DNA from 2 places in the Providencia sp. UF-183 genome. Region 1 is predicted to be linked to the other one. Evidence: predicted binding sites of a transcription regulator. Region 1 holds the regulator's gene; the other holds the start of a gene.
The links. Region 1 encodes ArgR, which controls arginine synthesis, uptake and breakdown. Its sites were predicted from a motif close to ANTGAATAAAAATACANT; they were not measured.
Positions count from the first base shown of each region.

Region 2: argA (amino-acid N-acetyltransferase) is a predicted target of ArgR. The motif match lies at 1,975-1,992, and genes of this name have one in related genera.

Region 1 is NZ_JBSICD010000015.1:79,869-84,303, forward strand. Features, by position in the region: gene AC4IFT_RS14600 (LysR family transcriptional regulator) at 1-519, shown strand, start outside; gene mdh (malate dehydrogenase) at 607-1,545, opposite strand; gene argR (transcriptional regulator ArgR) at 2,041-2,511, shown strand; gene AC4IFT_RS14615 (DUF6122 family protein) at 2,599-3,021, shown strand; gene mpl (UDP-N-acetylmuramate:L-alanyl-gamma-D-glutamyl-meso-diaminopimelate ligase) at 3,063-4,435, opposite strand, start outside.
Region 2 is NZ_JBSICD010000024.1:55,424-59,858, forward strand. Features, by position in the region: tRNA gene AC4IFT_RS18840 (tRNA-Met) at 83-159, shown strand; tRNA gene AC4IFT_RS18845 (tRNA-Met) at 216-292, shown strand; tRNA gene AC4IFT_RS18850 (tRNA-Met) at 312-388, shown strand; gene amiC (N-acetylmuramoyl-L-alanine amidase AmiC) at 508-1,758, opposite strand; gene argA (amino-acid N-acetyltransferase) at 2,006-3,349, shown strand; gene AC4IFT_RS18865 (hypothetical protein) at 3,458-4,027, opposite strand; gene recD (exodeoxyribonuclease V subunit alpha) at 4,098-4,435, opposite strand, start outside.

The DNA of each region.
Region 1 (4,435 bases):
GTGGATTTTGATATTGCGTTGCGTATTACCAGCCACCCACCTGAGAATTTCGCATTACGGAAAATTTGCAATATTAATTGGGTATATTGCGGTAGCCGAACCTATTTCGAGCGTTATGGCATTCCGCAATCCCCTGCCGATATCGCATCACATAATTGCTTAATTAACCCAAATATTCCTGACACATGGCGAATGACAGATAAAGACGGTAGCGCCTATCCTTTGGAAATAAATAATATGATTGAGGTGAACAGCAGCTTAGGCTTATTAGAAGCCGCGCGTTGCCATCAAGGTATCGTTTGTTTACCCACGTATATGTTAGGCAATTATATTGAAAATGGGGAACTGATCCCTGTTTTGCTGGATTACGACCCGAAATCAACCCCGTTTGCGCTGTACGCTTTATACCACCCTGCGCATACGCATTCACCGAAAATCAGAACGTTTATTGATTTTTTAGTGGAAAAAATACCATCAGACCCACATTGGGATCATTGGATGCGCCAGCACGCCTCATAGTCATGCTTCGTAATAATCGTGCAGAAACTAAAAAGGTTGAGTTTAATAAAAAACTCAACCTTTTCGATTAGGAAAAATTAATTGGCATTAGCCATTAATGAATTTTTCACCTAATTCGATATCCGCTTTCAGGACATCTAACATATCTTTCAGCGCTTTTTCTTCAAATGCACTTAATTTGCCGATTGGCAGGTGTTTTTCGATACCGTTTTTACCTAAAACAACTGGTTGTGCGAAGAAACGTGCATGTTGGCCTTCGCCTTCAGTGTAAACACACTCAACCACGTTGCTTTCACCTTGCAGACCACGAATTAAAGATAAACCTAAACGTGCTGCTGCTTGGCCCATAGACAGAGTCGCTGATCCGCCACCTGCTTTTGCTTCAACAACTTCAGTACCTGCGTTTTGGATACGTTTTGTCAGCGCTGCGATTTCGTCATCAGAGAAGCTTACGCCTTCAATTTGTGATAACAGAGGCAGAATTGTCACACCAGAGTGACCACCGATAACTGGCACTTCGACATCGTTGACGTTTTTGCCTTTTAATTCAGCAACAAAAGTATTAGAACGAATGATATCTAATGTGGTCACACCGAATAAACGGTTTTTGTCGTATACACCGGCTTTTTTCAGAACTTCAGCAGCGATTGCAACGGTGGTGTTCACTGGGTTAGTGATGATACCGATTAATGCTTTCGGGCAAGTTTCTGCAATTTGTTGAACCAGGTTACGAACGATGCCTGCGTTGATGTTAAACAGGTCTGAACGGTCCATGCCTGGTTTACGCGCAACACCCGCAGAGATAAGAACAATATCTGCACCTTTAAGAGCAGGTTTCGCATCTTCACCCGCAAAACCCGTCACTTTAACATCCGTTGGGATGTGACTTAAGTCAGCAGCAACACCTGGAGTAACCGGTGCGATGTCGTAGAGGGAGAGTTCTGAACCGGCTGGAAGCTGGTTTTTGAGAAGAAGGGCGAGAGCCTGACCGATACCACCTGCTGCACCTAGGACTGCAACTTTCATTCTGAAACTCCTTAATTTGTACTTTAAAAAGATATCACTTTATTTGTTTATACACTCAACACATTACGTATAAAAAACAATTTCTTAACAGATAGAGAGAGAGTTTAACGCTAGAGAATTTGTCGACTAATTGCCATCATTCTAAACAAATTCCTTATCTGTTAATGAGATAACGGGCACTTTTTTAACAAATAGTTTTTCTCACTATTGCTTTTCGCACAATAAGTGGTTTTTCCTGTTCATTATTCAAGCAAAAACCATTTTGTTAACAATAAAGTTACAACTTTTATAAGCTAAATTCATTGATCTATTATGCTAATGTTTAATACTAACTATTTAAGATAAATTAACCATTCACGCTGAAAACGGAATAACATAAAACCTTAAAGGTTCCGTTATCATTGATTATTAAATCATCATAACGCAATTTTGTTGCATAAAAATGCACTTTTACGGATAATACAACTTAGTTTAATGCCGATGAATGGGTTAATTATGCGCACTCCGTCTAAACAAGAAGACTTAGTTAAGGCTTTTAAAGCCCTACTCAAAGAAGAAAAATTTAGCTCTCAGGCTGAAATTGTCACGGCTTTGCAGGAAGAAGGCTACGAAAACATTAATCAATCTAAAATTTCCAGAATGCTCACCAAGTTTGGTGCCGTTCGCACTCGTAATGCGAAAATGGAAATGGTGTATTGCCTGCCAGCTGAGCCCGGTGTGCCGACAGCCACCAGCCCATTGAAAAACCTCGTTTTGGATATCGATTACAACCCATCGGTTGTGGTGATTCGAACCAGCCCAGGTGCAGCCCAATTAATTGCTCGCTTACTGGATTCATTAGGTAAAGCAGAAGGCATTTTAGGCAGTATTGCTGGGGATGATACAATATTCTCTACACCTGCGAATAACTTCACGACAAAAGAGCTATACGAAGCAATTTTAGCGTTGTTCGAACAAGAGCTCTAAGTTACATCAATCGCTTGATGTAACACTAAGGGGGAAAAGCATCGACTTTCCCTCTTTTTATTTAAGCCAAAGATTAGGGGCTCTACCGTGCTATTCGACATTTTTCGCAATATTGTGCATTACGGCTTTCATTTTTTGATGCCCATTTTGTTTGCATATCTGTTTTGGCGAAAAAACTGGAAGTTAGCTGCGTTGATTATGATTGCGACGATGGCGATCGATTTAGACCACTTACTAGCAACCCCTATTTTCGACCCTGAGCGTTGTGGTATTGGCTTCCACCCTCTTCATTCCGTCTGGGCTGCGATTGCCTATGTTATCTTACTGTTTATGCCATCGTGGAAACTCAAAGCAGTGGCGGTCGGGTGCTTGTTCCATCTTTTTACCGATTCCCTCGATTGCTATATGGGCAGCTTAAAAAAAGAAATGAATAACCCAGTGACATTAAGCTGGGTGATAGACCAATGCCCATTCAACACTTCAGACATAAAAAAACCCCAGCTATCTTAATGAACACTGGGGTCTACCTAGATCATTATCTGTAGGCTTAATTAGTCATCCACTTCAGTTTCTGCTTTGGCTTTTAAGCCTGCCAGCAATTTCCCATGGATACCTTCAAAACCACCGTTGCTCATCACGAGGATATGGTCACCGGGCTGCGCAGTCTCAATCACCATATTGGTTAGAGCCTCAATATCTGCACTCCAGCGAGCAGGTTGCACGCATTTCTCAGCGATGTCAGTCACCATCCACGGAATATTCGCCGGTTGGAATAAAAAGACTTCATCAGCACGGCCTAAAGCTGGGGCGATATCATTTTTATTCACGCCCAGTTTCATGGTATTGGAACGAGGCTCTAACACGGCAATAATGCGAGAAGTCCCTCCCACTTTACTGCGTAACGCTTCGAGTGTTGCCAAAATGGCGGTTGGATGATGCGCAAAATCATCATACACACTCACACCATTTTCCACACCACGTAGTTCAAGGCGGCGGCGTGCATTGATAAATTTATCCAATGCGATGCAAGCTTCTTTCGCAGGCACACCAACATGGTGAGCCGCAGCAATCGCCATCAAACCATTTTGGATATTGTGGTTGCCGACTTGCTGCCAAGAAACTTCACCCACTTTTTCTTGCTGATAATACACTTCAAAGTGGCTGCCATCGTGATTTAGCTTCACTGCTTGCCATTCGCCATGTTCACCGCCCACCAGCTCTTGCTCACTCCAACAACCCATGCCAATCACTTGTTTTAAATGATTGTCATTGTCTGGGGTGAAGATTTTGCCACTGGCAGGCACGATACGAACAAGGTGATGAAATTGTTTTTGGATTGCTTCAAGATTTTCGAAAATATCCGCATGGTCGAATTCAAGGTTGTTTAAGACCAACGTTTTCGGGCTGTAATGCACAAATTTCGAGCGTTTATCAAAGAAGGCACAATCATATTCATCGGCTTCAATGACAAAGAATGGGCTTTCGCCTAGCTTGGCGGACACATCAAAATTACCCGGTACACCACCAATCAAGAAGCCTGGTTTGTAGCCGCAATCTTCTAAAATCCACGCGAGCATTCCTGCGGTTGTGGTTTTACCGTGCGTTCCTGCCACAGCCAGTACCCAACGCTCAGGCAATACGTGGTCATGTAACCACTGAGGACCTGAAGTGTAAGGTAAACCTCGTTCTAATACAGCTTCAACACAGGGGTTACCGCGTGTCATGGCATTGCCAATCACGACCATATCTGGAATCGGTTCGAGCTGAGCCGGATCATAACCTTGAATAAGCTCAATACCTTGATTTTCAAGCAATGTGCTCATCGGTGGATAAACATTCGCATCCGAGCCCGTCACTTTATGGCCTAAAGATCGCGCCAATATCGCCAAGCTTCCCATAAAGGTACCGCATATACCTAAAATAT
Region 2 (4,435 bases), on a different contig from region 1:
TTCTGTAGAGTGCGAAATGTGAAAAAAAAACACGAAAAAACTTGCATCAGATCTCATCCCGAGTATAGTGCCCGCTATCGGACGCGGGGTGGAGCAGCATGGTAGCTCGTCGGGCTCATAACCCGAAGGTCGTTGGTTCAAATCCAGCCCCCGCAACCAATACTGATTTAATCAGTAAAGCAGTAAAAAAATCAAAACGTTGTAAAGAATTCAGTCGCGGGATGGAGCAGCTTGGTAGCTCGTCGGGCTCATAACCCGAAGGTCGTTGGTTCAAATCCAGCTCCCGCAACCAATTTTTTTACTTCTTCAGTCGCGGGGTGGAGCAGCTTGGTAGCTCGTCGGGCTCATAACCCGAAGGTCGTTGGTTCAAATCCAGCCCCCGCAACCAATTTTCTCTTCTAGTACCACACTCTCTCTCAAACTTATCAATTATCTCTTTCGTTTTTTGCACATAAAAAAAGGCGACTCGCTTTTGCTTATCACCTCTTTGTCCACTATTTGCAATAACTAGTTGCGGATCGCTAACTCACCACCGTTGCGAAAATACGCTTTTATTCCTTCAAAAATAGACTCTGCCATCTGTTGTTGGAACTTAGCCGTCTTCAACTTACGCTCTTCTTCTAGGTTACTGATAAACGCAGTTTCAACTAATATTGAAGGAATTTCAGGGGCTTTGAGTACAGCAAACCCTGCTTGATCAACCTTGTTTTTATGCAACCGGTTGACTTTCCCCATACGCTTGAGTACTTCATCACCAAATTTTAAGCTATCGTTAATTGTCGCTGTCTGGACTAAATCTAGCATTGTGTGATCAAGATACACATCCCCGCTCTTGCTAACCCCACCGATTAAATCAGCCTCATTCTGTGTTTGAGCAAGGTAACGAGCCGTGTTGCTGGTTGCCCCTTTAGTCGATAATGCAAATACTGACGAGCCATGTGCTGAACGGTTAGTAAATGCATCCGCATGAATAGACACAAATAAATCAGCCTGCATTTTACGTGCTTTTGCGACACGTACCTTAAGTGGAATAAACACATCTTCATTACGCGTCATATATGCACGCATTTTGGGGTCTTTATCAATCAACGCTTTTAAGCGCCGTGCAATTTGCAAGACAACATCTTTTTCACGTGTTTTATATTTCCCTATCGCACCGGGGTCTTCCCCACCATGTCCAGGGTCAATCATAATGATAATCGGGCGATCCGTCCCAGCCTTACCTGGTTTCTTCGCTTGTACTGGCATACTTTCTTCGAGGTCGCCTTTATTGTAGTCCTCGAGTAATGCTAACAGTGGATCATCACTGGTATCTACACCTTTACCCGGATAGAAATCAAGGACTAAGCGGTGTTTAAACTCCCCAACAGGCGACATAGTAAAGAATTGCGGGGTCACTTTATTTTTCACTTCAAAAACAAGGCGTACGGTTTTAGGGTCAAATTGCCCCACCCTAACCAATTTGAGGTAAGGGTCACGCGTTTGAATTTGAGTTCCCATCTGTTTAAGGACGTTATTTAACTGTACGCCCTCAAGATCAACAACGATACGCTCCGGGTTATTTAGTACAAACTGGCGATACTTTAGCGGAACACTCGATTCAAGCGTTACTCGAGTGTAACTCGACGCTGGCCAAATACGCACAGCAATCACGCTGCTATTCGCAGAAAAACCGAATGGGCTGACGCTCAGTAACATAACTGCGGCGGCGCCTTGGATAAAACGGCGCTTAGATGGGCTGTGATCTTGCTGACTCATCAATAATTCCGAACCTAGAACTGAAAAATAAAATGATTTTAGACTATAAGCCAATTATTTGGCTAGAAATAAGCACTCTAACGAATCATGTGCTCCCTGTCATTAATAATACACATTTATATTTAAAGATATGTAACCCATAAAAATATATTTGTTATTTTTTTATTCCATCTTTTACTTGATATTTTTTGCCAAAAAGAATAAAAATACATAATTAACGAATAAAAATTCACTTAAGAGGGTTGTTATGAAAGAGCGCAGCACCGAGTTGGTTGATGAATTTCGCCATTCGGTACCTTATATAAACGCCCACCGCGGCAAAAATTTCATTATTATGCTTGGTGGTGAAGCGATTGCGCATGAAAATTTTCCAAGCATTGTCAATGACATAGGGTTATTACATAGCTTAGGGATCCGAATTATTGTGGTCTACGGCGCTCGCCCGCAGATTGAAGATATTTTAGCGGAACACAAATACGATGCGGTTTACCATAAACATACTCGTGTAACTGATTCAAATACACTTGAATATGTTAAACAGGCATCTGGCGCGTTACAACTTGATATTACTGCACGTTTATCAATGAGCTTAAGTAATACACCATTGCAAGGCGCCCACATTAATGTGGTCAGTGGTAATTTTGTCATTGCACAACCGCTTGGCGTTGATGATGGCGTTGATTACTGCCACAGTGGCAGAATCCGCCGCATAAACGAAGAAGCTATCAATAATCAGTTAGATAATGGTTCTATTGTTTTAATTGGCCCTGTTGCTGTTTCTGTAACAGGGGAGAGTTTTAATCTCACTTCAGAAGAAATTGCAACTCAGCTAGCCGTGAAAATGAAAGCCGAGAAACTCATCGGGTTCTGTTCTTCTCAAGGTGTTGTAGACAAAGATGGCAATATCTTATCTGAATTATTCCCTAATGAGGCAGAGAACCGAATCCAAGAACTTGAGTCTGAAGGAGATTACTACTCAGGAACTGTGCGTTTCTTGCGTGGTGCAGCAAAAGCCTGTCGCCGTGGAGTACGCCGTAGTCACCTTTTAAGCTACCAAGAAAACGGGGCTCTTATCCAAGAATTGTTCTCTCGTGACGGTATCGGTACGCAGATTGTAATGGAAAGTGCTGAACAAATTCGTCGTGCAAATATCAATGATATTGGGGGTATTTTAGAGTTAATTCGACCATTAGAGCAGCAAGGTATACTTGTTCGTCGTTCACGTGAACAACTCGAAATGGAAATCGATAAATTCACGATTATTGAACGAGACAATTTAGTAATAGCTTGCGCCGCCCTTTACCCATATCCTGAAGAAAAATTAGGGGAAATGGCTTGTGTGGCCGTTCATCCAGACTACCGCAGTTCTGCTCGCGGAGAGGAATTGCTTCACCGTGTTGCGGTACAAGCAAAACAATTTGGCTTAGAAAAATTATTCGTGTTGACGACACGCAGTATCCACTGGTTTCAAGAACGTGGTTTTACCCCTGCGGAAATTGAAATGCTGCCATTAAAAAAACAGGCTTTATATAACTACCAGCGTCGCTCTAAAATTTTAATATTAGATTTAAAGAGCCAATCTGATAAGTAGTATTCTCTGTTTGAATAAAATAAGTGTTGGTTAGTGTAGTGTATGCCCCCAAATTACGAATGGATACCTAATTTGGGGGCATATTATTCATTGTTAATATCGACCTAGTTAAGCAATTTGTACAATTCTTGCTTTTTCACAAAGTGGATTGGCATCTAAATGAGGCTTTATTATCGCTTCCATTTCAGCAAAAGAGCTACCATAAAAATAGAAGGCTGTTTCTGTAGGGCCATCCCACACGCCGTGAATACTTCCGATATCTTCAACCGCTTCATCTAATACATCAAAAACGTCGTTAATGTCGCCATTTTCATAAACCTCATCGGCTAGCTCGGTACCATTAAAATAAACAGCTAAACCTTCGTGTTCACCGAAATCGATACGAATATCTTCACCATGAATAAATAAACGAGATCCTTTTGGCGCTAGCATTGAGGTAAATAGTTGGATAATCATGCTAATATTCTCATCACTTGCATCGGCAACGGCCAACTCAATATCACATTCTTGTGCTTCACCATTATCGCCTAATAGTGTGCCCCCACCCGCGACATGAATATCTTTATTCAGGCTTTTCATGACTTCATCAAATGCATCTTCTAAGTCTGCACGCCTAACAGGTTCTAATCTCGCATTTAACGTAATGGTTACTGCGGTCATCTCTTGCTGGTTATCCATATCATTACCTTTAAATCATCATTATCCGCAAGTTAAGCCGTTTAATTGCCTAAACGCCCTCTTGCTATGTTTACATTAGCTGTCTCGTTAGCCCACTACGACGCTTGGTTGGTGTTTCGATTGCTCGACGCAATACCTTCGGGTTGCCATAAAGGGAAAGTTCTTTTTTTGCTCGAGTGATTGCGGTATATACCAACTCTCGAGTAATAACGGGTGAATATAATTGGGGTAACACAAATGCGGTATGAGCAAATTCCGAACCTTGGGATTTATGAACTGTCATCACATAAGCCGTTTCATGTAAAGGAAGACGGTTAGGCTGCACACCTCGAATTCCTCCATCTGGAAACTGGAAATAAGCCCTCAGATTGCCCTCTTCATCAGGTAAAATGATACCAATATCGCCAT